3 regions of the Flavobacterium sp. WV_118_3 genome follow, and region 3 is predicted to be linked to each of the others. Evidence: riboswitches for the same ligand, from Rfam matches in the RefSeq annotation. Region 3 holds a riboswitch; each other region holds the start of a gene.

Region 1 (10,368 bases), 1.7 Mb from region 3:
CTTTTCGTAGCTACCAAAAAACAAGCAAAAGATATCGTTGCAGAAAAAGCTGCAGCAGCAAACATGCCGTACATCACTGAAAGATGGCCAGGTGGTATGTTGACTAACTTCGTAACGATCCGTAAAGCTGTTAAGAAAATGGCTTCTATCGATAAAATGAAGAAAGACGGTACTTTTATGACATTATCTAAAAAAGAACGTTTACAGGTAGATCGTCTTCGTGCAAAACTTGAGAAAAACTTAGGTTCTATTGCCGATATGACCCGATTACCAGCTGCGTTGTTTGTAGTGGATATCAAAGCGGAACACATCGCTGTAAAAGAAGCACAAAAATTAAACATTCCAGTTTTTGCTATGGTAGATACCAACTCTGACCCACGTCAGGTTGATTATGTTATCCCGGCTAACGATGATGCTTCAAAATCAATCGACAAAGTTTTATCTTTAGTAAGTGGTGCTATCATTGAAGGACTTTCTGACAGAAAATCTGACAAAGAAGAGCAACCAGCTGGAGAAGTAGCAGCTGCTCAAACAGAAGCTACAACGACTTCAACTGAAGAATAAAAATAACATTATGATAAAGTCGTTATGCTGGTGGATGCTTACTTTTGGGGCGACTATCAACATAACGACTTCATTTTTTTAACCTAAAAATAAAACACTTTCAAAATGGCAAATATTACTGCTGCAGACGTAAATAAATTAAGACAAATTACCGGTGCCGGTATGATGGATTGTAAAAAAGCTTTAGTTGAAGCTGATGGAGATTTTGATTTAGCAATCGAAAACCTACGTAAAAAAGGTCAGAAAGTTGCTGCTAACCGTTCTGACAGAGAGTCAACTGAAGGAGCTGTTATCGCTGTTGTAAACGCTGACAAAACTGCTGGTGTTGTGATTTCACTTAACTGTGAGACGGACTTCGTAGGTAAAAACGAAGGTTTCGTAAAATTAGCTACAGATTTAGCGAATCAAGCAATCAACTTCGCTACTAAAGAAGAATTTTTAGCATCTGATTTCAATGGAATCACTGTTGCTGACAAATTGATCGAGCAAACAGGAGTTATCGGAGAGAAAATCGAAATCGGTTCTTTCGAGCGTTTAGAAGGAGCATTCGTAGGATCTTATATACACGCTGGAAACAAAATCGCTACATTAGTAGCGTTATCAGCTAACGTTGACGGTGCTGAAGAAGCTTCAAGAAACGTAGCAATGCAAGCGGCTGCTATGGCGCCAATCGCATTAAACGAAGAAGGTGTTGATGCTGCTATCATCGAAAAAGAAATTGAAATCGCTAAAGATTTACTACGTCAGGAAGGAAAACCAGAAGCTATGTTAGACAACATCGCTAAAGGTAAATTAGCACGTTTCTTCAAAGACAACACTTTAGTAAACCAGGATTATATTAAAGAACCAAAAATGAGCGTTACAGAATATGTAAAATCAGTAGACGGAGCTTTAACTGTTACAGGTTTCAAAAGAGCTGCTTTAGCATAATAACACTATTCCGGTTTTACCGGAAAACAATTTTGCCAGCAATGGTAAAACGAACCCCAATCTGTGATTGGGGTTTTATTTTGTTTATTTTACTTCTTAAAACAATACAAAATTGAGAAAAATCATTTTCCTCCTATTCGCAATTTTCTTTTCCGGAATCCTGTCGGCTCAGAATAATAAAAGCCTGTTATGGGAAATTTCCGGAAACGGCCTCTCTAAAAATTCCTATCTCTACGGGACAATGCACCTCAGCGATAAAATCTCCTATCACCTGTCGGATAATTTTTTCACACACTTACTGGCCGCTGATATGGTTGGTAACGAAAGCGACCCGGAAACCTGGAATGACGCTTACGAACTGCTCACCAATACTACAATCAGTATTCAGGACCGCTTTTATTCCGGCTTCTATATGTTCCCGGTAAAAAAACAGGACCTTCAAAACATATTTACCTCTCACAATTATTTCAACAGTCTGTTATCCCGTACCGACAATAAAAAAGCTGATTATCAGGAAAACACCTATCTGGATATGTTTATCTATCAGACGGGACGGAAACACAAGAAAAAAGTGGTAGGACTGGAAGATACCAAAACCTCATTTCTTTCATTGTCACAGATTAAAACCGACAATTTTGTCCCGAAGGAAGAACACCGTCTGGCCTTATACAAACTACTAAAAAACCGCAGTTTAGCCGACGCCATATCCGAATACTACCGCGAAAAAGACGTCGAAATGCTGGACTCTCTTTACCGGATGATCTTCCCACAAAAAGCCTATGAAGCACTGATCTCTAATCGGAATACGATTATGACCAAAAGTATCGACTCTTTGGCTCACAAAGGAAGTCTTTTTTCGGCCGTAGGAGCGGCACATTTGGGCGGCAAAAAAGGAATCATCAGTATGTTGCGCGAAAAAGGCTATCAGGTAACCCCTGTTTTCGGCTCCTTTACCGATGTGGGTAAAAACAAAAAAGAAGCGATAGAAAATTTCTTTATGGCTCCGAAATACAAAATGTCCGGAACCAGCGACAGTATGGTACAATTGCCGTTAACACCCAATATACTGGAAAATGACAACAACCTGGGCGCTCCCGATTTCACCAATGGTGGCGTGATTAGCATTAAACGGCAAGCCCTGAACCTTTTCCTGAAAAAAGACCCGGCTGTTTTTAACCCAAAAACTATCGACAGTCTCTTTTTTGAAAACATACCTGGAAAAATACTCGAGAAGAAATATTTTCAAAAAGACAGCATCAGTGGCTACGACATTAAGAACATCACCAAAACCGGTCAAAACCAACGCCACCGTTTCTATATTACCCCACTGGAAATAATCACTGTTTCAATGACAGGCCCGGGTAAATATGTACGTCAATACGAAAACGAAGTATTTCCAAACATCAAAATAAAAACCGTACATCAAAACTGGGAAAAAAGCAGCCCCGCTAAAGGTGGTTTTTCGGTAATGCTTCCCGTTTTTAACAGCATTTATGGCAATTCACCCGAAAAGATAAACGATATTCAAATCCAGGCATACGATCCCGCCACAAAAGCCTACTATTTTGTAACCGAAAAAACGTTGCACGATTATCGCCTTGAAAATTCGGAATACGAACAAAAACAAATCCATTACGAATTCTATTTACAGCAGCATATCGATTCGCTGTCGACGCATTACGACCAGCCCAGACAAAGCTTTGAATCCCGGTCAAAAATAGGCGATCGCGACATCCGGCTTAAGACCTATATATCCGGACAGAAATACTACCTGTTAGGCAGCGTAAACGCAACCGAAAAGGACAACCGCCGTTTCTTCGATTCGTTTCAAAAGGAACCTTTCCGCTATAATACAACCAACAAGGTCTATACCGACAGTCTTTATTCATTTCAGGTGACCATACCCAAAAAGCACAACGGAACCTTATTCTACAAACCCGATACCGAAAAAAGCAACGAAAAAAACACCTTCCTTTCAAAATCACAGAATTACAGTTTAAAATCGGATTCCGGTAAAATTGTCGACCTGTTATACTACCAGTTTCACAAATACGAAAGTGAAATAGGCATGGATAGTATCCGAACCAGATTCCGGGATTTCTTTTTAAACCGTTATAATACCGACGATGCACTAAATGTTGATTATGATTTTGACTTGCACATCCACTCCAAAAATTCCCTGCTCAACCCACTGCTTTATAGCAGAAAAGGGCTACAACCATCACTGTGGAACGAGATTATGAAAGACAAAGGCGACACTTATACGCTGCTAAAAGAAACCGAGCAATACGACAAAGAAAAGAACATCCGCGTATTTGAAGCCTTATCATCAAAAGACAATTCTACACAGGCCATTAAATATAAAGCAGTCTTTATGGAACATGGTTATTACCTGTTACGTGCATTGGTGCAAAAGGACTATCACAATGATGATTCATTTATCGAAAAGACATTCCAGTCGTTCAATCCGTTGCCATACAAAGCGGAAAGCTCCATATTCGACAACAAACTCGAGCGTTTTAGTACCGATGCGCTAAGCACAAACGATACCATCCGTTATTCGGCTTTAAATTCGGTTGACCAGTTAAAAATTACCGATAGGGATTTTCAAACTCTAAAAGACTTTTTAAACCATTTTGAATTCCGTGACAGCGAAACTTCAGCACTAATCGAACTCCTAAACAAAATCGGTGCGCTGGAAAACAACAGCAGTATAAACCTTTTGGAAACCTTTTATAAAAAACCCGATGCCAAAACAACAGTACAACTAGCCATACTTAACATATTGGCACAGCGAAAATCAAAAGCGGGTTATAAAAAAATACTGGAATTACTGGATTACGACCTTCCGCTTTCGGATAACGAGGATGACATCAGCACCTTGTTTTACTATTTTAACCTGGACCTGAACGGTAGCAAAATCCTGTTTCCGGAACTATTCCGTTATTACACTATAAAAGAATACAGCACTCCGGTCCTGTCACTGTATAACAATATGCTCGACGAAGGTCTTATACAACCGGGTAAAATGAAAAATTACCACAATAACATTGCAGCCAATGCCAAACTGGAATACAAACGACTGCTAAGCTGGATCGAAAAAAACGAGGAAGTGGAAGACGAAGCCGATTACGAAACAGAAGCACCGTCCGAAAACCTGATTTTACATATCAACAGTATGTATCATTCGCAAAACAACAAAAACACGTTGCAGTTATTACAAAAAATCAAGGCATTAAACCTGACCGAAGTGGATATTGAACTGGCTCGTCTGGATGCCATCAACAATAGGCTGAACAGCAAACAAACAGATGATTTATTGCAAAACCCAAAAACCAACTTTGTAACCCTGCAATTGCTGGCCAACAAAAAGGATTTCTCTTTTTCAGATCGCTTTACCGATGAAGAAATTGCAACATCGGCCCTGCTAAATCTTGAAAGCCTTACCGAAAATGATTCCCTTTCACTACTTGAAAAAAGAGTAATTGAAAACAACGGTAAGAAAATAAGCTATTATTTTTATCAGTTGATCAAGGCTAAAAAAGACGATGAAAACACCAGCAGGCAGCTGCTTCCGATCGCGTTTATCCATAACGGGGAACGTATTAATGTACAAGCCTACCGGATTTTTGAAAAGACCGAGATCATCGACACCGAAAAATTACCTTCACAGTATAAAACCATTATTGAACAATCGCTCAACGAAAATCATTTCAGGGCTAGTTTCCGGAAAGTCGAAGACAATACCACCTCCTTTTACCAAGAATACTAAACAAAAAGCAACCGTGATCCGGTTGCTTTTTTTATGTTTTCGCAATTCACAAATTCATTAACTTTGGAAATACAAAAAACACTACCCTAAAATGTTTAAAACCAAAAGGGATCTCGTCTATATCATCTTAGCCGGGATCTTTATAGCCAATGCCGTTGTAGCCGAATTGACCGGTGGAAAACTGATCCAGATAGGCCCTTTTATTATGAGTATCGGAATCATTCCGTGGCCTGTGGTATTTATCACTACCGACTTGATCAACGAGCATTTCGGCCGTGATGGTGTTAAAAAATTATCGTTTATCACTGCCGGACTCATCGCCTATTGCCTACTGATTCTCTTTATAGCCATACAAATTCCGGCCGCCAAAGGCATCAGTACCGTAAGCGACGAACAATTTAAAGCCGTATTCGGACAAGGCATCTGGATTATGATCGCCAGTATCATTGCGTTCCTTATTTCGCAGCTCATTGACGTATCTATATTCTGGTTTTTACGCAACAAAACCGGTAAAAAGATGATCTGGCTCCGAAGTACCGGATCGACCGTAATTTCGCAGTTGTTCGACAGCTTTATCGTTTCCGGTATCGCCTTTTGGATGACCGGTAAAATCACCACTGCCGAATACATTAACATGGCCACAACCGGCTATACGTTCAAATTGATCATTGCGATTTGCTTAACGCCGATGATTTATTTAGGACATTATATAATCGAAAAATATTTATCAGAAGACCCAATATCCGATGGAGACTAAAGAACGCTGCGGATGGTGCAAAAACGACGCACTATACGAAAAATATCACGACGAAGAATGGGGCGTACCCGTTTATGAGGACCAGAAACTATTCGAATTTCTAATATTAGAAACTTTTCAGGCCGGTTTAAGCTGGATTACCATTTTGCGAAAACGGGAAAACTTCCGCGAAGCTTTTGATCAATTCGATTATACAATCGTTGCACAGTATACCGAAGACAAAATACAGGAGTTATTGGAAAATCCCGGTATCATCCGCAACAAACTTAAAGTGCGTGCGGCCGTTTCCAACGCTCAGGCTTTTATGCAGGTACAACAGGAATTTGGCAGTTTTTCCAAATATATCTGGGGATTTACTGGCGATGGTCCGATAGTAAATACCCGCACAACCTTGCGCGATATTCCGGCCACTACACCCCTATCCGATCAGATCAGTAAAGACCTTAAAAAACGAGGTTTTAAGTTTGTCGGATCGACGGTTGTTTATGCGCATATGCAAGCCACCGGCATGGTAGATGATCATATCGAAAGCTGCTGGAAACGGAACTGATCCATATCCCGTCCGAATGTTAAATCCGTACTTTTCGGATTTACATTTCAAATTAAACAGTACATTTGCTTCACTTTAGGGGTGTCTATATACCATATAGGCTGAGATTTTACCCTTTGAACCTGATCCAGTTCATACTGGCGTAGGGAAAAGTGCAATGACTTCATTCTATGTAGCCATTCCTAAAGTGCATACCTATATCACAACTTTAAGGAATGGAAATCACAATCAACAATCAACCCGTAACAATACCCGACGACGGCCTGACCGTCCAGGACTTGCTATATCGCGAACTTCCCGATAAGCAAAACGGTATTGCTCTTGCCATTAACAACACGGTTATTCCTAAAACCGAATGGCCCAACCATTACATCACCGAAAACGATCACATCTTGATCATTTCTGCAACCCAGGGAGGATGATAACTTGCTAAACACCACATAAAATGAACGAAAACCAACACGAAATTTCAAGAACACCGTTTCCGAATTCAACGAAAGTCTATATCCCGGGTGAGATTCATCCGATTAAAGTCGCCATGCGCGAAATTGCCTTACACGATACCAAACTGAGTAATGGTGGCAGCGAACACAATCCGCCGGTAACGATTTACGATACCAGCGGTCCGTATACCGATCCCAACGTAACAATCGACGTTCGCAAAGGACTCGAACGGCTGCGCGAACAATGGATTCTCGATCGTAACGATGTAGAAATTCTGGATTCCGTAAGTTCCGACTATGGAAAAGAACGTTTGAACAATCCGAAACTGGATCATTTGCGTTTCGAATACCTGCATCAACCCAAACGCGCCAAAGCGGGACACAATGTAACCCAGCTGCACTACGCCAAAAAAGGCATCATCACACCGGAAATGGAATATATCGCGATCCGCGAAAACCAGCGCATCGAACAACTCAACACCCAGACCACCGCGATGCAACAGCAGCATAACGGAGAGAGTTTTGGAGCCAATACACCCAAAAAAAGCATCACACCGGAATTTGTCCGTAGTGAAGTTGCCGCAGGTCGGGCGATTATACCAAACAACATCAACCATCCGGAAAGCGAACCCATGATTGTAGGCCGCAACTTTTTGGTTAAGATCAACGCCAATATTGGGAACAGTGCTGTGACTTCGAGCATTGAAGAAGAAGTCGAAAAAGCCGTATGGGCCTGTCGTTGGGGTGCCGATACAATTATGGATTTATCCACCGGAAAAAACATCCACGAAACCCGCGAATGGATTATCCGGAATTCACCGGTTCCGATTGGCACCGTACCGATATATCAGGCATTGGAAAAAGTAAAAGGCATCGCCGAAGACCTGACCTGGGAAATCTTTCGAGACACCTTGATTGAACAGGCCGAACAAGGCGTTTCCTACTTCACCATCCATGCCGGCGTATTACTACGCTATATTCACCTAACCGCAAATCGCGTAACCGGAATTGTCTCCCGAGGTGGCTCCATCATGGCCAAATGGTGTTTGTTTCATCATAAAGAAAACTTCCTTTATACCCATTTCGAGGAAATCTGCGACATCATGAAAGCTTACGACGTTGCTTTTTCCCTTGGCGACGGACTACGTCCCGGATCGATCGCCGATGCCAATGATGCCGCGCAATTTGCCGAACTGGAAACTCTGGGCGAACTAACCAAAATTGCCTGGAAACACGACGTTCAGGTTTTTATAGAAGGTCCCGGACACGTGCCGATGCACATGATCAAAGAAAATATGGACAAGCAGCTGGAACATTGTGCCGAAGCGCCATTCTATACCTTAGGTCCATTAACCACCGATATTGCTCCGGGATATGATCATATTACATCCGCGATTGGTGCCGCGATGATTGGTTGGTACGGAACCGCCATGCTGTGTTATGTGACCCCAAAAGAACACCTCGGATTACCGAACAAAAAAGATGTAAAAGATGGTGTGATCACCTATAAAATTGCCGCGCATGCCGCCGATTTAGCCAAAGGACATCCGGGTGCACAATACCGCGACAATGCACTGAGTAAAGCCCGATTTGAATTCCGTTGGGAAGATCAGTTTAACCTGGCGTTAGATCCGGATACGGCTCGGGAATTCCACGATGAAACCCTACCGGCCGACGGTGCCAAAGTGGCGCATTTCTGTTCGATGTGTGGACCGAAATTTTGTTCGATGAAGATTTCACAAGAGATCCGTGAAGTAGCCGAAAAAGGCATGCAGGAAAAATCGGAAGAGTTTATCGAAAGTGGAAAAGAAATTTATCTATAGTCATGATTGTAATCACCTGTCCGGATAATGTAACCAACGAATTCGAAATTATTTCCGAAATGTTCCGGGAAGGATTAGCAGTGTTGCATATCCGAAAACCAGATTTTTCGCTAATCGAGATGCAACATTATCTTGATCAACTTCCGGTTGCGTTTCGGGATAGACTGGTACTACATCAACATCATAAGCTCGCGGAAGCTTTCGGAATAAACCGGATTCATATCCGGGAATCGGATCGCATGCAATTCGCACCAGCTACACCTGACCGGTTTTTGAAACCTGTCAGGTGTTACTCCACAGGTATTCATTCCGTCAAAAGTTTCAACAACTTACCAGATATATATCAATACGCCTTTTTAAGTCCGGTTTTCGAAAGTATTTCCAAACCCGGTTATCGATCGTCCGAAAACCTATTGGAAACTGTAAAAAACAGAACCAATCACAACACCAAACTAATTGCTTTGGGCGGAATTACACTTAGCAATATGACAATAGCATTCGAAAATGGCTTTGACGACATCGCGCTTTTGGGAACGATCTGGAACAGTACCAATGCGATCCAACGTTTTCGAGAATGCCAACATCATTACAACAACAAAAACTAACGCTTTATGCTTCCTAAACTCCAGTATATTTCACAAGGTGACACGCTAAGTGAACAATTGCACCATATCGAATCCGTTTTGGAAAATGGCGGTAAATGGATTCAATTGCGCTTTAAAAACGGAACCGAAAAAGAGCAGTATCTTTTAGCCGAATCCGTCAAAAAAAGCTGTTTGCAATACAACGCTACCTTAATTATCAACGACAATACCGAAATTGCCAAACAAATTGAAGCCGATGGCGTTCACCTTGGATTGGACGATATGGCCGTATCCAAAGCCCGACAACTGCTTGGAACCAACAAAATAATTGGCGGTACGGCAAACACCTTACAACAGGTATTCCAGCGCTATCACGAAAAATGCGATTATATCGGTTTGGGGCCGTTTCGCTTTACGCCCACCAAACAAAAATTAAGTCCGCTATTAGGTCATAGTGGGTATTCCGACATCCTACAATCGTTAGCCGAACTACAGTACAATATCCCGATATATGCCATCGGTGGCATCACCTTAGATGATATTGATTCCCTACTGGAAACCGGCATCCACGGTATTGCCGTTTCGGGAATGATCAGCGAACATCCGAATCCAAAACAACTACTCACCCAACTCAATCAAAAACTATATGGAACCCTTTAAACTCGCAGATAAAACCTTTCGTTCCCGTTTATTTTCAGGCACCGGAAAATTCGGATCGACTGCCCAAATGGAAGCCGCCGTTTTGGCTTCGGAAAGCGAATTGGTAACCGTAGCCTTAAAACGTGTCGATTTTCAAAAGGAAACCGACTCTCTTTTAACAGCGTTACAACACCAACACATTCATCTTTTACCCAACACCTCCGGTGCCCGCAATGCTAAAGAAGCCGTGTTAGCGGCACAATTGGCTCGTGAAGCTTTGGAAACCAACTGGCTAAAACTGGAAAT
Region 2 (10,368 bases), 1.7 Mb from region 3:
CAGGGCAACAATTCAAAGTAAGCAAAGACCAAAAGGTTTATGTTCACCGTTTGGCTTCTGAAGAAGGAACTAAAGTTACTTTTGACAAAGTTCTTTTATTAGATGACAACGGAAACGTAACTTTAGGCGCCCCAGCTGTAGAAGGTGCTTCAGTAGAAGCGCAAGTGTTAAAACACTTAAAAGGTGATAAAGTAATCGTTTTCAAAAAGAAAAGAAGAAAAGGTTACAAAAAGAAAAACGGTCACAGACAATCTTTAACGCAAATCGTAATCAGTGGTATCACCGGAGCGGGAGCTACAAAGAAAAAAGCGACTAAAAAAGCGGAAGCTACAGAAGAATAATTAACATTAAAAACTAATACGTCATGGCTCACAAGAAAGGTGTCGGTAGTTCCAAGAATGGTAGAGAATCAGAATCGAAACGTTTAGGTGTTAAGATTTTTGGTGGTCAAGCTGCAATTGCTGGAAACATTATCGTAAGACAAAGAGGTTCTAAACACAATCCGGGAGAAAACGTTTACATGGGTAAAGATCATACTTTACATGCAAAAGTTGACGGAGTGGTGAAATTCCAGAAAAAAGGAGAAAACAAATCCTATGTTTCTGTAGTTCCATTCGAAGCATAAGAATCTATCTTATCTTACCAGAAAAAATATAAAAAGCCCGCTTCTCTGAAGCGGGCTTTTTTGTGCTTATTAGCCGGACAAATCGGACAGGTTTAAACGCATGGTGATATAAAACCTGTCAGGTTTTATATCAGGCACAAAAAAAAGACCTCAATTTTGAGGTCTTTTCTGTTACAGGATATTTTGGGGATTAATATCTGTAATATTCCGGTTTGAATGGTCCTGAAACTTCCACACCAATATAAGCCGCTTGTTCTGTATTTAATGTTTCCAGTTCAACGCCTAATTTAGCAAGGTGTAAAGCCGCTACTTTTTCATCTAAGTGTTTTGGTAGCATATAAACCTGATTTTCGTATTTATCGCTGTGTTTCCATAATTCGATCTGTGCCAACGTTTGGTTGGTGAACGAGTTACTCATTACAAAGCTTGGGTGACCTGTTGCACAACCTAAGTTTACCAAACGACCTTCAGCTAAAATGATAATGTCTACACCGTTGATTGTATATTTGTCAACCTGAGGTTTGATTTCGATTTTAGAAGCACCATGGTTTTTGTTTAACCAGGCCATATCGATTTCGTTATCGAAGTGACCGATGTTACAAACGATCGTTTTGTCTTTCATCTTCTCGAAATGCTTCCCGATAACGATGTCTTTGTTTCCTGTTGTAGTGATGATGATATCAGCATTGGCTACTACAGTGTCTAATTTTTTAACTTCAAAACCGTCCATTGCAGCCTGTAAAGCACAGATTGGATCAATTTCAGTAACGGTTACAATAGAACCGGCGCCACGGAAAGAAGCTGCTGTTCCTTTTCCAACATCACCATATCCACATACAACTACTCTTTTTCCAGCTAACATTACATCTGTAGCACGACGGATGGCATCTACAGCACTTTCTTTACAACCGTATTTGTTGTCGAATTTCGATTTGGTAACCGAGTCATTTACGTTGATAGCAGGCATTGGTAATGTTCCGTTTTTCATTCTTTCGTATAAACGGTGAACACCTGTTGTAGTCTCTTCTGATAATCCTTTAATGCCAGGAATTAATTCAGGATAACGGTCGATAACCATATTGGTTAAATCACCACCGTCGTCTAAGATCATGTTTAACGGTTGTCTGTCTTCTCCAAAGAATAAAGTCTGTTCAATACACCAGTCGAATTCTTCCTCGTTAAGACCTTTCCATGCATAAACCTGTACGCCTGTTGCAGCAATTGCAGCAGCAGCCTGATCCTGAGTGGAGAAAATATTACAAGAACTCCAGGTGACTTCAGCTCCTAAAGCAATTAAAGTTTCAATTAAAACCGCAGTCTGGATCGTCATGTGAAGACATCCTGCAATTCGGGCACCTTTAAGAGGCTGCTCGTCTTTATATTCTGCACGAAGTGCCATTAATCCCGGCATTTCCGCTTCTGCTAATTCGATCTCTTTTCTTCCCCAGGCAGCCAGAGAAATATCTTTTACTTTGTAAGCCACGAAAGGCAATGTTTTTGTGCTCATCTGCTTTATTATTTGTATTTACAAAAAATTTAGTGCAAATTTACGGAATTAGTTTTTAAAATTAGAAGGATAACCGGATATTTCGTGTTTGCCGGTAAAGCTAACGTTTTCGTTATCAGAAAAATAAAAATATACTACTTCAATATATAAATCATCCGCGCTAATGCCGCTGTATAAAACGATAAAAATAGATCCTGATACCAAGGTCTTGGTTTGGAAAATCACAGAATCACTGGACGATTTGTTCCGCGATAAACCGTTAAAGGACTCGAGCCGCGTACGCGTAAATGGAATGAAATCCGAACAGCATCAAAGAGGATTTCTAAGTGTGCGAAATCTTTTCGTCGAGCTCGGTTATACCGATTTGGATTTGTATTACGACGCTTTTGGAAAACCACATTTAAGCGATGGAAAAAATATCTCCATTACGCATTCGTATGAATTTTCCGCGATTATTGTCGGAAAAAACAATGTCGGTATCGATATGGAACTGCGACGGGAGAAGATCAGTAAAATCGCCGATAAATTTATCGATCCCGAATTTGCTTTTCTTGATAAATCCGAACCCGATTATATCCGGAAGTTAACCGTTATTTGGGGCGCGAAGGAAGCAAAATATAAAATGTGTAATTCCCGTAGCCTCAGTTTTAAAGATAATATGATCGTACATCCATTTGTGATGGATGATAAAAAAGGAACGGCAACGGTTACAAAGGATAATTTTCGAAAAGATTTCGAATTTTATTTTGAAGAAATTGAAGACTTTACATTGGTATATGCCCTCGAACAAAATGCATGTAGATGATGGGGGAAATTTACAAACAAATTATAACAGCACAACAACAGGGAAAACGACTGCTGGCCATTTTGCTTGATCCGGATAAAGTTGATGGTGAGCAACTGGATGTTCTGATCGATAAAATCGGTCAATCGGGTGCAACCCATATTTTAATTGGTGGTAGTCTGCTGTTTGTCGACCAACAGGATACAATTATTACGGCACTAAAAGCAAAGCTGACGTTACCAATTTTACTTTTTCCAGGCAATGCGGCTCATATTACCGATCGTGCCGACGGAATTCTGTTTTTGTCACTTATTTCCGGAAGAAACCCGGAATATCTTATCGGGCAACATGTTCAGGCGGCTCCGTTATTAAAGCAATCCCAACTGGAAGTAATCTCAACCGGCTATATACTTGTTGAAAGCGGAAAGCAGACAACGGTTTCCTATATTAGCGGAACCATGCCGGTGCCAAATGATAAACCGGAAATCGCAGTGGCAACAGCGCTTGCCGGAGAAATGATTGGTCATAAAATGATATACCTGGAAGCGGGTAGCGGGGCACAAATGCCTGTTCCGTTGGAAACAGTACGTAAGGTTGCCGAAAATATAACGATTCCGCTTATTGTTGGTGGTGGAATTCGGACGAAAGCACATATGGAACAGGTCTATCAGGCCGGAGCGACCATGGTCGTGATCGGAACGGCTTTCGAAAAGGATAACGACTTTTTTTCAGATTTGTAGATCATGGTGGATTTCTTTTTAAATGCCTATAAGAATGCATCAACGTTGCAGATTGTACTGGAGTTTATAGCCTTTGTGTTTGGTATTGCCAGTGTTTGGTATGCTAAAAAAGAAAATATATGGGTATATCCAACCGGACTTATTGCGACGACAATCACGGTTTACTTGCTTTTTCAGGCGGGTTATCTCGGAGACATGATGATTAACCTGTACTTCTCGATTATGAGCGTTTATGGTTGGTATAATTGGGCCCGAAAAAGAACAAATGTTGATTCCTTATCGATATCCCGGACAACATTAAAAGAAAAAATTATCGGAGTATTCTTGTTTTTAATGACAATTATTATAATTTTCGCAATTTATAAGGTGTTTGATTACCCAATCAAACACGAAAATTATGTTGATATATTGACGTCGGGGCTGTTTTTTACCGGGATGTGGTATATGGCCAATAAAAAAATCGAAAACTGGACGCTTTGGATAATCGGCGACATTATCGCGGTACCGCTATATGCATATAGAGGGTTGGGGATGTTGTCGTTACAGTATTTAATATTTACACTATTGGCAATTTCGGCCTATTTAGAATGGAGAAAGATCTTAAACAACGACACTCAAAAGTTATAAAGGTAACCATGTACGGTCCTGAAAGTACAGGGAAAACAACATTATCGAAACAGTTGGCTGAACATTTTAAAACCATCTGGATACCCGAATATGCGCGAAATTATCTACAGCAAAAGTGGGAAGAACAACAGGCAATTTGCGATGAAAATGATATGCTTCCGATTGCCGTTGGTCAGATGAAACTTGAAAATGAAGCTGTTCAGATCGCCAGTAAGTTATTGTTTTGTGACACCAATCTGATGGTGACCAAAGTTTTTTCGGAAATCTATTATGGATTTTGTGATGAATTACTGGACAATGCTGCACGCGAACATAATTACGATTTATTTTTCCTGACCGATGTCGATGTGCCCTGGGAAAAAGATGATCTAAGAGATCGGCCGGAAAAGCGGGAGGAAACCTTTCGGATTTTTGAAAATGCCGTACTCGAAAATAATAAACCCTATATCGTTCTTTCGGGGAATAAACAGCAACGTTTTGAAACTGCGGTAAAAGCAGTCGAAATGTTGCTTAAAACTAAAAGTTTGGGTTTTACATCAGCCGATTTTTTGCAAATGTGGCATCGGGGAACCAATATCGATGCTGTCGAAAGGCAATTGAAGTTCTTCAACGAAGGGATTGCGAAAATCAACCTCCATAAAATTGCAACAGTACGCGACGGAATACGACTCTTTGATAAAGAACAGGAGCAGGAACTGGTAGATTATTTTGAAGCACATCAAAAAATGTTTTCGATAGAAAAGTTGGTTCCGGCGTCGGGCGCTGCCAGCAGAATGTTTAAATTTCTTGTCGATTTTCTGAATGAATTTAAATTACACTATGAAACAATCAATGCCTATGTAAATAGAAAAAAAGCATCGGAATTGTCGGTGTTTCTGGTTGGAATAGAAAAATTTCCGTTCTATGCCGATGTGCTCCAGGAAACAAAATCGGAATATAAAGATTTTGATAATTTCTCCCAGGATGAAAAATATTACCGCTTTATCGAAACAATGCTGTCACCGGCAAAATTCGATTTTCTGAATAAGCCAAAAGGGGTATTGCCATTCCATCAGGAAAAAGAAGCGATTACAACGCCAATTTTTAAACACCTCAAAGAAGCGCAGGTATATACCAATGTGGATGGAAAGCATCATATTCATTTTACGGTTTCGGAAGAGCATTTGGAAGGTTTCTCGGAAGTGGTTTCAAATAGTGAAAATACAGTCGTTGTAGACTATTCTTTTCAGGATAAAGCCACGGATACCTTGGCGGTTGGTGCCGATAATGTGCCCTTCCGACTGGAGGATGGTTCGCTTTTCTTCCGACCGGGCGGGCATGGGGCGTTGATTCAGAATTTGAATCGGCTGACGAGTGATATTATTTTTGTTAAAAATATCGATAACGTTTGTTTTAATCATTTTGACGGAATTGTTCGTTATAAAAAATTATTGGGCGGATTACTGATTCGGCTTCAAAAGCAAATTTTCGAGAGTTTGAAGGTGTTGGAAACTACTTCCGATCCTGCGGTTATTCAGGAAATCATTGCTTTTACAACAGGAGAATTGAATATTGTATTGCCGCGTAATTTTTCAAAATATACCTTCGAAAACCAAAAGAGTCAATTGTTTCAGCTTTTAAACCGACCGATACGCGTGTGCGGTATGGTGAAAAATGAAGGAGAACCGGGTGGCGGACCGTTTTGGGTTACTGGTGAAGAAGGAATGTATTCGTTACAAATTGTAGAATCGTCACAAATAGACCTGCAAAATAAAAAACAGGCATTGATTTTGAGTGAATCGACGCATTTTAATCCGGTCGATTTGGTTTGTGGCTTAAAAGATTATAAAGGAGAAAAGTTCAATCTGGAAAATTATGTCGATCACAATACCGGGTTTATTGTTAATAAAACCAAAGGATGTAAAGATATTAAAGCCTATGAATTACCGGGCTTATGGAACGGTGCCATGGCCAACTGGATTACGGTTTTTGTCGAAGTACCGCTTCTGACGTTTAATCCGGTGAAAACTGTAAACGACTTATTAAAACCGGCACATCAGCCACGATAATATGCAAAAAGAAATACTATTTGCGGAATTGCGCTATAAAGCGGTAAGAAGTAGTGGTGCGGGTGGTCAGCATGTGAATAAAGTGGCGACTAAAATTCAATTGGTTTTTGATGTAGCTGGTTCTGCAGCGTTTACCGATGATGAAAAAGCGTTGCTGATGCGTAAGCTTGAAAATCGATTGACAAAAGAAGGGGTTTTACTGCTTGGTTGTGGTGAAAGCCGGAGTCAACTTAAAAATAAAGAAATCGTAACAACGCGTTTTCTTTCGCTAATACAGCAAGCCTTGCAGCTCGAAAAAGAACGAAAAGCAACCCGTATTCCGCATGCGGCGGTTAAAAAACGAATTCAAAACAAACGATTTCAAGCGCAAAAAAAAGAATCGCGCCGGAAACCCGGAATGGAATAAATTAGGAATTGTGTAATCGCAATAGGGAAAAAACGTTCTTTTTTGAGTTTTTTCTATTCGGATTTGATTTTGTGCGGTTTCTTTTTATAATTTTGTCCTGTCTCAAAGGGGTGCTTATATCCGGATTCAAAACCGGACAATCGAGCTGAGATCATACCCAATGAACCTGGAACAGGTAATGCTGTTTAGGGAATAAGACACAATCGATGCCGTAAGGTATTCGTGTGTCGTGGAAACATCATTTTTTATTAATCAAAGAATAATTACCCCTTTTATTCGTAAAATCTTACGAATGAAAACAGTATTACAATCCGTTGTGGCGTTATTATGTCTTCAGCCGGTTATGCTTTTCGCACAGGAAAAAACCGTTTCGGATTCTACAAAAACCAAACAACTGGACGAAGTATTGGTATCGGCCGTTCGGGCTGCCGATAAAACTCCGGTTACGTTTAGTAATGTCGGAAAAAAACAATTATCCGAACGAAATCTTGGTCAGGATATACCTGTTCTGATGAACTATTTGCCGTCGGTGGTAACCACTACCGATGCCGGAAATGGCGTTGGCTATACCGGAATCCGGGTCCGCGGTAGCGATGCGACCCGTGTGAATGTAACCATTAACGGAATTCCGTATAACGATTCGGAATCGCAGGGGACTTTTTGGGTGAACATGCCCGATTTTGCCTCATCGGTCGAGAGTTTGCAGTTGCAACGCGGTGCCGGAACATCAACCAATGGTGCCGGTGCTTTTGGTGCCAGCTTAAATATGCTAACCGATAGTTATTCTGAAAAAGGATATGGTGAAATTTCGAATTCCTTTGGGAGTTTTAATACCCGAAAACATACCGTGAAATTCAGTTCGGGATTGTTGGATAACAAATTTGAATTGGCAGGTCGTTTGTCGAAAATCAATTCCGATGGTTATATCGACCGGGCGTCTTCCGACCTGAAGTCGTATTTCCTTCAGGGAACCTACGTGGGGAAAACAACCTTGATCAAAGCATTGGTTTTTGGTGGATCGGAAAAAACATACCAGTCGTGGAATGGTTTGGATGGATCGGAACTGAAAGATTTAGGTTTGGACGAAAATATGTTGGATAACAATCCGAGGTTTAATGTGTCCGGTTTGTATTTTGACGATAACGGACAAGTGAAGTTCTACGATAATCAAACGGATAATTTCAATCAGGATCATTACCAGTTGCATTGGAATGAAAAATGGAACGATAACTGGTCGACAAATCTGGCGGCGCATTATACCAAAGGAAAAGGGTATTACGAAAGTTATAAACGCAGTGGGAAGTTTTCCGAATTCGGATTAACACCGTTTGTCGATAACGGAAACACCATCTCAAGATCGGATCTGATCAACCAAAAATGGCTGGACAATGATTTCTACGGTTTTACATTTTCATCCAATTACAAAAATGACAAGCTGGATATGGTTATCGGTGGTGGTGCCAATAAATTTGAAGGCGGTCACTTTGGGAAATTGTTATGGGTAAAGGAAAAAGCGGCCTACGATTACGGTCAGCTTTTTTACGATGATAAAGGAATCAAAACGGATGTCAATGTATTTGCCAAAGCAACCTATGATATTACATCGGCGTTAAGCTTGTATGGTGATTTACAATATCGAAATGTGAATTACAAAGCGAATGCTGTTAAAACCGGATTGGTGGACGATACGTTCCGCTTTTTTAATCCAAAAGGAGGATTGAATTATGTGTTGAATCCTAAAAACAGCTTTTATTTTTCGTATGCCAAAGCCAGTCGGGAACCCAATCGTAATGATTATGAAGGAAACGTTCCGAAACCAGAAAAAATGGACGATTATGAATTGGGATGGCGCTATGCATCGCGAGTGGCGAAGCTAAATGTAAACGCCTACTATATGAAATATAAAGATCAGTTGGTGTTGACGGGTGCGTTGAATGATGTTGGTGAATCGAAACGGGTTAATGTAGACAACAGTTACCGCGTCGGATTGGAATTGGATGCCAGTATTTTTATTTCGGAGAAATGGGTGTTGCGTCAGAATGCAACCATCAGCCAAAACAAGATTGTCGATTTTGTAGCAAATAAAGATGGAGAATTGCACAATTTCGGAAAAACAAACATTGCTTTTTCACCCGATTTTATAGCCGGGAATGCGATTACCTGGTTGCCGTTAAAAAACCTACAGCTAACCTTGTTGTCTAAGTTTGTCGGAAATCAGTATATGGGGAATGTCGATTCGGAAAAATCAATCTTAAAATCCTATGCGGTTTCTGATTTTAATATCATTTATGAAATCAAACCGAAAAAGATTTTTAAATCGATTGTGATTACCGGATTGGTGAATAATATATTCAATACCAAATACCAGTCGAACGGGTTTTTCTATACCTACGATGACGACTGGTCCAATCCAAATCAGGTTACGACAATCGAAGGCGTTGGTTATTATCCGCAAGCGCGAATCAATTTTATGGGTGGTTTAACACTGAAGTTTTAATTTTTCCACCTGACAGGTTTTTAAAACCTGTCAGGTGGAATTATAAATTTGTCTAACTTTTTGGGCGCACTCTAGACAGCCCCTTTTTTATTAATTGTAAACCCTAACGATATCACCGACCTGTTCTGTACGATATTGTTTCATCGGATATTGGCCACCGCCAATTCCGGTGTATAAACTATATCTTTTATTGTCGCAGGGACAAACCGCATCAATGCCATCTACATCCATAGTCGAACAATCACTCAATCCCTGATTCGGACAGGCACGGTCGAAAGCTGCAATTCCGTTGGCGCCTTTAAAAAGAATAATACCGCGTACTCCGGCTCCCGGCCCCGATACATAAGCATAACCGTTCATAAACTTTAAGGAACTATAAGCCGGAAGGTTTAGGTTGATCGTTAAAGAAACCGGATAGTTGGGTAGGTAGGGGTTATTATTGTTTACAACACTGTCTTTGCTACAGCTTCCGATAAAAGCCATTAAAAACAATAAAAAGAGGTATTTTTTCATATAAAATCTGGTAAAACAATTGAAAAACAAATTTAATTTAATTAACTTTGACTTGTGCTATAAAGAGCATAATTAAAAACGAAATAAATAAAAAAATATATCTTTGTAGACATAAATCCCGTTTTTGATGGGATTTTTTCTATTTATATAAACGACAAAAATATGACTAAAGTATCTTATTATACTGCCGAAGGATTGAAAAAATTAAGAGATGAGCTGGATCAGCTAAAGAGTGTGGAGCGTCCGCGTGCCTCACAGGCTATTGCTGAAGCAAGAGATAAAGGTGACTTGTCCGAAAATGCCGAATACGATGCTGCAAAAGAAGCACAGGGACTTTTGGAACTGAAAATCGCCAAAATGGAAGAGGTAGTGGCAAACGCCCGTTTGATCGACGAATCACAATTGGATGTTTCGAAAGTATTGGTATTGTCAACCGTGAAAATCAAGAACCAGACCAATGGTATGGAATTGAAATATACGCTTGTAGCCGAAAGCGAAGCGGATCTGAAAACCGGGAAAATTTCGGTTACCTCTCCAATCGGTAAAGGATTACTTGGAAAATCGGTGGGTGAAATCGCAGAAATCCAGGTGCCAAACGGAACCTTAAAATTCGAAATCTTA
Region 3 (10,368 bases):
AGAAGGATTTTTTATTTTAAGCGGCTACCTGATTATGATTAGCTTACGAAATAGTAAAACGATGATCAGCTATATGTGGAAGCGGTATTTACGACTTTTTCCAGCACTGTTTGTAATGTTAATAATCACCATGTTACTATTAATTGTGGTATATGAAGGGGAAGATCTTTTTGTTCAAAAAGATTACTTTACCTATTTTCGAAGAAACATTACGCTATATCGGGCACAATATCACGTAAAAGGAATTTTTGAAAGCAATCCGTATCCCAGAGCGATAAACGGTAGTCTATGGTCGTTAAGCTACGAGTTTACGATGTATATTATTATGCTGCTTTTATTTCCATTTCGAAAAATGAGAATTGCATTGATACTACTAATAGCCATTTGGTCTTTTTGTGTTTTTGCCAACCATTACAACCCGCTGTTATTTACTGAACTATCTACAAAAATATATTTGAATTCGGATCAGTTTTATCGTTTAGGCGCATTTTTTATGGGCGGTTCTATTCTAAGTTATGTCAACTTAAAAAAAATCAATAAACCCTATATAAAACTCGGACTTTTAATAATACTTATTGGCTCTTTATTTTTTAATTTTTATAAAACGACATCGTATATCGTACTACCATTACTAATGCTGTTGGTGTGTATTTCGTATTCGAAAAAACTAAATTATATACCGCATCGAATTGGCGATATATCCTATGGTGTCTATATTTATGGGTTTTTAGTACAACAAACACTGATGTATTATTATAGTTTTTCGCCAATACTACTCACCTTAATAAGCTTGCCAATTACTTATATAGCCGCTTTTTTGTCATGGCAATATATCGAAAAACCAGCTTTGCAATATAAAAACTTTGTATAATGATTGTCATACAAAGAGACAGATGACGTGGCTTTATCTTTTTTGAAAGGCTTAGCCATCAACAATTATCCTCTGTAAATAATTGCCTCGTTTAAAGCAGAAACGATTTTTTTGATATAGTCTTCGTCGCTCGAAATAATGCTATCTGTTTCGCCGGAATTAGTGCTGATACGAACAGTAAATGAATCTCTAATATTGATATGCCACATGATTCCCACGATAAGTAAAATTCCTCCTATCATTATTTGAAAATCATTTGGTATAAAAAGAGCAATCAAACCTGTTATTATTACGACTCGAGGGTTAAAGCGGCTTTCTTTTATTCTATTAATTGTAACCGATGAAATATTACTTAGCGCATAAGTTTTGTCACCAGTAATATATCTTGATTGCGTTACGGATACAGTAAGATCCCGATAAAAAAAACGCTCTTTTACTTTTTCTTTCATAGTGTTTCTAATTTTATTATGGTAAAAGAAGAGAAATTTGTTTTAGTTTCATTATGGAAACTCATAAACCAAACTATTTATAAAAATCATGTTATTTATTTTTTCCTTATGTTGAGAAAAAAAATATAAAAGGGCATTATTTTTGAGTGAGATCTATTAAATTTATCGCCATGAGAACTTCTATTTTTATACTTTTAATACTACTCAATTTATCCTGTTCCAAAACCAGTCCGGGAATTGTTTGGTATGATCCGATTGTAGTGATGGATATTGATAAAGATTCCGAACACGCCGCTATCAGGGTTGCCCTTGGAATTAGCGCGCAGGTTTTTTATTTGTCTGAAAAAGAAGAAAATTTTACGCAACTTTTAAACGAACTTTCGAATAGTTACCGCAATCAGCTACCTGTAAAGGTTGGAGTTGAAAATGGAACGAATCAGATTAAGAGCGTTTCCCGCACCGATAAAAAATAAAGGCAAAGCAAAACGCAATAGACTAATTAATTGCCTTCCTACTAACAAGGCTTAACAACATATGAAAAAAATAATAGCAGTCATTTTAGTAGTACTATGTAATCCGATTTTACACGCACAAGACAATTTAAATAAAGAATTAAACAAATTGTTTCTGGATTTGAAGTTAGAATTAGTACCCGATAAAATGATGAAAAGTTCCAACTTGAAGTTTGAAAAATTTGTAAGAGACATTCCTGATTTTCAGGATAAAGAAACAATATTTCTTACGGAGTTTACGGAAAACAAAGCCGTAAAATCCAAAATCGTAGCTGGAGAAATTCAGATTATTCAAAGAGATGGGAATATCAAGCAGGGAATATATAGGGTTGTCCAAGACTTAAAATTTCAAACGCTAGAGGATTTACAGTATGAATATAATAGACTTTCGAAGCAATACGAAAAATTGGCGCGTTATATTAAAACCGATACAAATGAAGATGGAAATGAATACTTTATAAATCATATTACTAAAACGATTACTATAAAAGATAAATTAAAAAGTATCAAACTCGATTTCAGTTATTCGGTTCCCCGAAAAAAAGAAACGGGATACCATCTTTTTATAAGTTATAGTTTTTAAAATTTTGGATTGCAATACCTGTCAGCTTTCTAAAACCTGTCAGGTATAAAATATTTACACTACATTTACCACGGCTTTAGGGGTATTCTGAAAAGAATTGAGAGAGTCCCTTTGAACCTGATCCGGTTAACACCGGCGTAGGGAAAAGTTGATCTTCTTTTATTTGTCTTTACCGGGACAACTATTGCCATTTTAGTACCAATCTAAGCAGCCTGGATTCTATTCGGGGTGTGACGCAATAGTAAATCATGAAAAAAAAATATACCTATCCGGTAGTTCTAACCATAGCCGGATTCGACGGAAGCGGTGGCGCCGGAATCCAGGGCGATACCAATACTATCAATGCATTAGGATGTTATCCTACATCGGTGTTAACAGCATTACCGGTACAAAATACGGGTGGCGTAAAAGCGATTCATAGCATTCCGTCGGAGATCGTAGCCTTACAGTTGCAAACGATATTGGAAGACATCCGACCGGATGCGATCAAGATTGGAATGGTGCATACGCAGGAACTGGTAGCGGTTATTGTATCGATGTTACAACAATATCCGGACATTCCGGTGGTATTCGACCCGGTAATGGTCGCTACCAGCGGTCATCGTTTGATTGAATCTGAAACCATAGTTGCAATTGTAGACAAGCTGTTTCCATTGGCTACGCTGATCACGCCGAATCTCGATGAAGCGGCTGTTTTAACCGGAAATCCGATCACCAGCGTAACCGAAATGCAGAAAGCAGGAGCGATGATCATGCAAAAAGGTTGTCCGCATGTATTACTAAAAGGCGGGCATTTGCCAACTACAACACTGACTTCACTTTTATTCGATAAACAAGGTGTGATAGCAACCTATACGTCCGAAAAAATAGCAACCAACAATATGCACGGTTCGGGTTGTACCTTGTCGGCGGCTATTGCGAGTTATCTGGCACTTGGGAACACCTTATCCGACGCCGTTAGTCTGGCGCAACAGTATGTACATCGGGCAATAGCAGAAGGCGCCGATGTTGCAATAGGAAAGGGTAATGGTCCGTTAAATCATTTTTTTGAGCCGCAGCAAAGGGTTAAAAAAGAAAAACCTCGTTACAATAACGAGGCTTCTCCCAAATAACCAAAATAACAAATAAAAAATAAAAAGCTATTTACAATCAGTCTATTGGCTGATGTTTTTTACGGTTAAATACCCAAAATATAATCGGGAATACCAATAACGTCAGTGCGGTAGCGGTCATCAATCCACCGATGATCACAATGGCCAGCGGTTTTTGCGATTCCGAACCAATTCCGGTTGATGTTGCTGCCGGTAATAATCCGATAGAAGCCATTAAGGCGGTCATCACTACCGGACGGGTTCTGATTTTTACCGCTTCCATAATCGACGTGTTGAGATCCATTTTTTCCTTAAGGTTCTTATGGAATTCCGATATCAGGATTACACCGTTCTGGATACAGATTCCGAACAATGCGATAAAGCCAACTCCGGCCGAAATACCAAAATTAATTCCGGTAAGGTGTAAGGCAATAATACCCCCAATCACGGCAAACGGAACGTTCGCTAATACGAGTAGGGAATCTTTTATATTTCCGAACATAATAAACAGCAACACAAAGATTCCGATCAAACTAATAGGTACTACCTGGCTCAAACGTTGTGTGGCACGAACCTGATTTTCAAATTCACCGGTCCAACCGAAATGGTAACCGTTTGGAAGTTCCACGTTTTTATTCACAACCGCCTGTGCATCGGCAATGGTACTACCCAAGTCACGATCGCGGACCGAGAATTTCACCGCGATAAAACGTTTGGTATTATCACGGTAAATAAACGCCGGGCCGGTAATCTTTTTCACAACGGCAATTTCTTTAAGCGGAATTTTAACCCCGTCGATTGTAGGAACCTTAAGTTCTCCCAAATCTTTTTCGTCTTTTCGATATTCTTTGGTATAACGAACCCGAACGTCAAATTTCTTTTCACCTTCGTATTTCTGAGTAGCGGTTTTTCCACCAAAAGCCATTTCCAATACAGCTTGCGCATCGGCAAGGGTAACGCCATAAGCGGCCATTTTACCACGATCCAGGATTACGCTCACTTCCGGTTGCCCTACGTTTCGAAGGATTCCGACGTCTTTAATTCCGTCGATTCCTTTGATTTGTGTCATTACTTTTGCTGCCAGTTCGTCCAGTTTATTCAGATCTTCACCATAAATTTTTACGGCATTAGACGCTTTAAATCCGGCAACGGCTTCGGCTACGTTATCGATAACCGGTTGCGAATAATTATAGGTAATCCCTTGAATCTGTTTTAATTTGGTGTCCATTTGATCAATCAGTTCTTCCTGACTGATATTACGTTTCCATTCTTTTTTAGGATATAAATCCACCTGGAATTGCGCGAAACCGAAACCATTCGGATCCGTTCCGTCATTACTACGCCCGGTTTGCGAAAGTACCTGTTCTACTTCCGGGAAACTTCCCAGTATGCTACGTATTTCGGCCGATATTTTATTACTTTCCGGTAGGGAAGTACTAATAGGCATTTCGGCCGTTACCCACAAGGCGCCTTCGTTTAACTGTGGCAGGAATTCGGTCCCTAAGAATTTCGCCGAAATAAAGGTTAATACCATAAAGGCAATGGAGACAAAAAGGGTTTTTTGTTTGTGTTGGAACGTGAAATTAAACGATTTTTCAACAATTCGGTTCCAGAAATTTACAAACGGATTGTTCTTTTCTTTTACGTTTTTGTTTAATAAAATATGCGACAACACCGGAACCAGCGTCAGGGTAAAAATAAGCGCCCCTAATAACGCGAATCCAAGTGTATAGGCCAATGGCGCAAACATTTTTCCTTCTACTTTCTGGAAGGAGAAAATCGGAATCAAGGCGGTGATAATGATCAGTTTGGAGAAGAAAATCGCTTTCCCCATTTCTGTACCGGTTTTTTTAATCACACTACCGATAGCCAGTTTATTATAGGCTTTCATTCCTTTTTTATGGGCGAGGTGATCGAGTGTCACAAAGATACCTTCGACCATTACGACGGCACCGTCAATGATGATCCCGAAATCGACCGCACCGAGTGACAGTAGGTTGGCACTCATTCCTTTTAACTTCAAACACAGGAAGGCAAAAAGGAGCGATAGCGGGATAATGATGGCTACGGTTAAGGTCGTTCGCCAGTCGGCCATAAAGAGGAATACGATCACGGTTACGAAAATGATTCCTTCAAACAGGTTGTGCATTACCGTAGCGGTCGTAAAGTTCATCAGATCGTCACGATCGTAAAACGTTACCATTTTAATATCCTTTGGCAATACCGTTTCGTTAATTTCGTTGATTTTCTCTTTGATGCTGGTCAATACTTCTTTCGGGTTTTCCCCTTTTCGCATTACAACGATACCTTCAACAACATCACTGTTTTTATCCAACCCAACCTGACCCACACGCGGATAGGAGCTTTCGGCCACATCGGCCAGGTTTTTTACCAAAACAGGATTACCACCGGCATCGGCTACGATGATATTCTGAATGTCTTCGATCGAACTCAGCAATCCCACACCACGAACTACGTAGGCCTGACCGTTCTTTTCGATCACATCACCACCAACGTTCAGGTTACTTTTATTTACCGCGTCGAATACTTCCAACGGCGTAATATTATATTTGGACAAACGTCCCGGATCGACACTAATTTCATAGGTTTTTTCCTGTCCACCAAAGGCTACGATATCGGCTACACCCGGAACGGCACGTAACTGGCGATCGATTACCCAGTTTTGATAGGTGAGTAGGTCGCGGGTATCCCGATCCTTACTTTTTAAGACATAACGGAATACTTCCCCGGTTGGGCCATAAGGCGGCTGCACATCCGGATCGACACCATCGGGTAGGGAAACAGTTCGCAGCTGATTATTGACCTGTTGACGGGCAAAAAAGTCGTCGACATCATCTTCGAAAATAATTTTGATCACCGAAAGACCAAACATCGTAATACTTCGAACACTCGTCTTTTTCTGAACGGAATTCATCGCGATCTCGATAGGAGTCGTTACAAAACGCTCGATTTCTTCGGCACTTCGACCGTTCCATTCGGTAACAATAATGATTTGCGTATTGGTTACATCGGGAAAGGCTTCGATGGGCATGTTTTTAAAGGCGACAAACCCGGAAATGGCGAGAATACCGACCCAGAAAAACGTAAATGCTTTATTCTTGAGGGAAAAAGCAATAATATTTCGGATAAATTTATTCATATCTATTCATTTAGGGCGCCGTACACTAACAACTGGTTTTGGGTCATTACATTTTCTCCTTCGTTGATACCGCTTGAAATATAAGCCGTATCGCCAACCTGACGGAAAACTTCCACTTGTCGGGCTTCGATATTATTTCGGTCTTTATAGACGATCACAAAATTTTTGCTTTTGTCGAAAATTACTGCCGAAGCCGGAACTGCCAGCATTTTTTTCTCGCTTTCCATATAGGAGATTTTAATGGAAGCGCGCATTTCCGGTTTTAAAACATATTCCGGGTTGTTTAACTTGATCAAAACTTTCATGGCTTTGGTATCCGGATCGATAATATTAAAAATCTTATCCACTTTACCGTTAAAAACCTTATCCGGGTAACTTAATGTGGTTACGGCTGCATTTTCGCCCAGTTTGATCTGGTTGATATCCGTTTCGGTTACATTGGCAATCGCCCAAACATCATTGATCTCGGCGATGTCGAATATATTGTCGCTTCGGTCATTACGTAGTAACATATTTTCGTTGATGTCTTTCTGGATGATAAAACCACTCAACGGCGAACGCACTTCATAAATAGCACCCGATTTGATATTGTAAATTTTATAGGTTTCCTGAATGCGTTGTAATTGCGATTTAGCCTTATCGTAGTTGCTTTTGGCTTCCAGTACATCGCGTTCGGCATTTAATTTTCCTTCGAATAATTCCTGAGCCACTTTAAGATTGTTTTTAGCCACGATCACATCGTTTTTGGCATCGTCCAGTTCTTTTTCAAAATCGGCTACTTCCGTACTTCGGATGGTTGCCAGCAACTGTCCTTTTTTAACATAATCGCCCAATTCCACATATACTTTAGCTACGCTACCGCCAACAACCGGGAATACCTCAATGGTTTTGTTGTTGTCGGTTGTGATTTTTCCGTAATAATTCAGTTCGTTGCGAAGCGGTTCTAAAGTCACCGGAGCGGTTTTGGTCGTTTGCAGCATTTTATTGCTCAGCACAAAAGTTTCTTTTATTTCCGCTTTTTTTTCTTTGTCCTGACATGAAATTAAGGTCAGTAGCGACAGACAGGTTATTATTGGATATTTCATATTAGAAGATAGTTGAATTGGTGATATGATTGATTTGTTCTCCGGACAGGATCAGTTGTTTGCGCATTTCGTTTAACTGCAGTGTGCTTTGGTTATAGCTTTCCATAAAATCGGTAAACTCCAATAGCGAAATATTACGACGCTGAAAGTTCATTAATACGCCTTTATATACCAGATCGAGATTCTCGTTTATGGATTTCGACAGCGACGTATATTCTTTTTGCTGTTCCTTCCAGATCGAAAGCGAACTGTTTACTTGCGTCTTTAATTCAAGCGTTTTTTGATCTTTATTTACTTTAGACTGACCTAATTCGGCTTCCGCTATTTTGATATTACCTTTGTTTCGGTTCCAAAGTGGTAGTGGAATACCCAGGGTAAAGTTCACCTCATTTTTAAAAGCACCACCCACCTGATCGTAGGCCAGACCAGCTGTAATATCCGGTACCGATAATGATTTTTGAAGCTTTACAGCCAATTCCTGGTTTTCAACCTGTTTTAGAACACTGAGGTATTCCGGGTTTTTTTCCTTGGCGATGTTAAATAATTCACTTTCGGCATATTTCGGACTATTGAAAGTTAGCATTAGTTCACTTTCATCGGCCGATGGCATTAGCTCTTCATCAATACCGGTCAGAATATTTAATTTTTGTTTGTTTTCGGTAATGTCTTTTTGGATGGCAATGCGATCGTTTTTAAGATTTAGCAATAAGGATTGCAGGCGTACCACATCTTTTAAAGGAACATTACCTTTATCGGCCTGTATTTCGTAGGATTCCAGAAGGCTTTGGATTTGTGCTGTTTGCGATTCGATACTGGCAATTTTCTTCTGATCGAAAAAAACGGCATAAAAGCTTTGCCGCAGTTCGTGTTTCAGATCCTGCATTAATTCTTCAAATTGCAATTCGGCCAGTGCCACATTGGATTTTGCGAGTTTGATTTCATTGCGTTTTTTACCGCCAATATGAATCAACTGATCTACAGCAACGGCTTTTTGTCCGTTTTTGCCCACGTCGAAATACCGTTTGTCTTCTGGATTCAGAGCGTTAAAAGCCAATGACATATTAGGATGATCCCAGATTCGGGCCTGAATAACAGCCGCCTGTGCCGCAGTGATATTGTATTGTTCGGCCAGTAACTGGAAATTGTTTTTCTGCATGGCATCTTCACAGTCTTTTAGCGTAATACTTTTTTGTGAAAAGACCAACTGGAAAAACAGCAGTGATAGTATAAAAGGAGCTACTTTCATCTATAAAGAGTTTAATTTGTTACAAAGATGCGGGCAGTAACCTTAAAACAGCCTTAAAGCCGACCTTAAAAAAAGCTTAAAAAGGTATAGATGAATCGGGAAAAGGTGTTTTAAACCGGGAAAGTAAGTGTGAATTCGTGTTGTTCGGATGCGTCCTCGTATGTATAAGCCAATTTTGCCTTATGCAGATCCAGAATACGTTTGGCGATGCGAAGCCCCAAACCGGAACCCTGAATTTTTTGATTTTTGGTTCCGCGAACAAACGAGTTGAAAATTTTCTTTTCTTCTTCGGGGGAAAGTTTTTCTCCTTTATTGATCAATCGGATCTGAATATGCCCCGTTGGATTGTCTTCAATGATCACATTTACTTTACGGTCGTACGAATAAAGATAAGCATTTTTAAAAAGATTGGCGAAAACGATCTCTAATAATGAGGTTATCCCTTTGATTTCCAGATCAGATTCGGTGTTTTCGATTTCAAAGTTCATTTGAAAGTCCGGGAAGTTTTTAATCGTTTTTTCATACACCTGAAAAATGATTTCGTCAATGCGCACTTGTTGGAAATTGACGCCAAAATTGGACGCATTGATTTGTGCCAGTAGTAATAAAGAGTTGATCAAATCGGATATCTGATTGACATCCTTGCTCATATTGTTCAGATAATTCAAAGTATTCTCACTATGACCGCCTTGTTGTATCAGATTTTCCAGTTGTAAGGTTAACCGACTAATAGGTGTGCGCAATTCATGAGACGCATTTGAAGTAAATTCTTTTTGTGCCAGATAGGAACGCTCGATTCGCAGCAACATCTGGTTAAAAGCTTTGGAAAGTAAATTGATCTCATCCGATTTGGACGATTCGATGATTTGCGTATTTAATTTGTTAATCGAAATACTGGTGATGATCTTTTGGAAATTATCAAGCGGTTCCAGTGATTTCCGAATCAGGAAATAGGTGGTAACCCATACCAGCGTGGTTCCGATAAAAAACGATAGGATCAGAATCTGGTATAAAAATTCCAGTTTACTCATTCCGGATTTGTCTTCGGCGGCAATAATGATATAATAATCGGTATTGTTATAAATGTGAAAAACACCTAATACATCTTTCTCTTTTTCGATCGTATAAACCCGTTTGTGTTTTTTTATTTTCTGCAGAAAATTGACGTCCCATTTTACAGAAGCGTCGTCGATACTACTATAAATCAGTTTGTAATTGCTATCAAAAATCAGTGTTTTTTCATTGTAAAGTTTATTGATTGTATTTTGATCGATAAGCTTTAAAATCTGATTGTCAACATCTTTTACTTCAAGTAATAGTTTAGTGGTAGTTAAGGCTTTTTCTTCGAGACGTTCCATAAACTCTTCTTTC

The links. Region 3 has a riboswitch for thiamine pyrophosphate ahead of thiD (bifunctional hydroxymethylpyrimidine kinase/phosphomethylpyrimidine kinase). Riboswitches for the same ligand answer to the same signal wherever they lie in the genome.
Positions count from the first base shown of each region.
Region 1: linked by a shared signal. The riboswitch ahead of thiS (sulfur carrier protein ThiS) and the one ahead of thiD (bifunctional hydroxymethylpyrimidine kinase/phosphomethylpyrimidine kinase) in region 3 are both predicted to bind thiamine pyrophosphate.
Region 2: linked by a shared signal. The riboswitch ahead of ABFU83_RS16695 (TonB-dependent receptor) and the one ahead of thiD (bifunctional hydroxymethylpyrimidine kinase/phosphomethylpyrimidine kinase) in region 3 are both predicted to bind thiamine pyrophosphate.

Region 1 covers NZ_CP156060.1:3,594,467-3,604,834, reverse strand. The annotation lists gene rpsB (30S ribosomal protein S2) at 1-564, shown strand, start outside; gene tsf (translation elongation factor Ts) at 670-1,494, shown strand; gene ABFU83_RS16790 (TraB/GumN family protein) at 1,607-5,266, shown strand; gene ABFU83_RS16785 (queuosine precursor transporter) at 5,358-6,023, shown strand; gene ABFU83_RS16780 (DNA-3-methyladenine glycosylase I) at 6,013-6,573, shown strand; TPP riboswitch at 6,641-6,739, shown strand; gene thiS (sulfur carrier protein ThiS) at 6,789-6,995, shown strand; gene thiC (phosphomethylpyrimidine synthase ThiC) at 7,019-8,839, shown strand; gene ABFU83_RS16765 (thiamine phosphate synthase) at 8,842-9,444, shown strand; gene ABFU83_RS16760 (thiamine phosphate synthase) at 9,451-10,083, shown strand; gene ABFU83_RS16755 (thiazole synthase) at 10,070-10,368, shown strand, end outside.
Region 2 covers NZ_CP156060.1:3,576,454-3,586,821, forward strand. The annotation lists gene rplU (50S ribosomal protein L21) at 1-341, shown strand, start outside; gene rpmA (50S ribosomal protein L27) at 365-625, shown strand; gene ahcY (adenosylhomocysteinase) at 816-2,132, opposite strand; gene ABFU83_RS16670 (4'-phosphopantetheinyl transferase superfamily protein) at 2,296-2,937, shown strand; gene ABFU83_RS16675 (geranylgeranylglyceryl/heptaprenylglyceryl phosphate synthase) at 2,934-3,656, shown strand; gene pnuC (nicotinamide riboside transporter PnuC) at 3,660-4,283, shown strand; gene ABFU83_RS16685 (DUF4301 family protein) at 4,292-6,331, shown strand; gene arfB (alternative ribosome rescue aminoacyl-tRNA hydrolase ArfB) at 6,333-6,737, shown strand; TPP riboswitch at 6,834-6,946, shown strand; gene ABFU83_RS16695 (TonB-dependent receptor) at 7,030-9,234, shown strand; gene ABFU83_RS16700 (hypothetical protein) at 9,325-9,747, opposite strand; gene greA (transcription elongation factor GreA) at 9,910-10,368, shown strand, end outside.
Region 3 covers NZ_CP156060.1:1,421,257-1,431,624, reverse strand. The annotation lists gene ABFU83_RS06570 (acyltransferase) at 1-871, shown strand, start outside; gene ABFU83_RS06565 (DUF6232 family protein) at 937-1,320, opposite strand; gene ABFU83_RS06560 (hypothetical protein) at 1,491-1,793, shown strand; gene ABFU83_RS06555 (hypothetical protein) at 1,855-2,415, shown strand; TPP riboswitch at 2,484-2,576, shown strand; gene thiD (bifunctional hydroxymethylpyrimidine kinase/phosphomethylpyrimidine kinase) at 2,664-3,527, shown strand; gene ABFU83_RS06545 (CusA/CzcA family heavy metal efflux RND transporter) at 3,565-6,666, opposite strand; gene ABFU83_RS06540 (efflux RND transporter periplasmic adaptor subunit) at 6,669-7,751, opposite strand; gene ABFU83_RS06535 (TolC family protein) at 7,753-8,997, opposite strand; gene ABFU83_RS06530 (HAMP domain-containing sensor histidine kinase) at 9,108-10,368, opposite strand, start outside.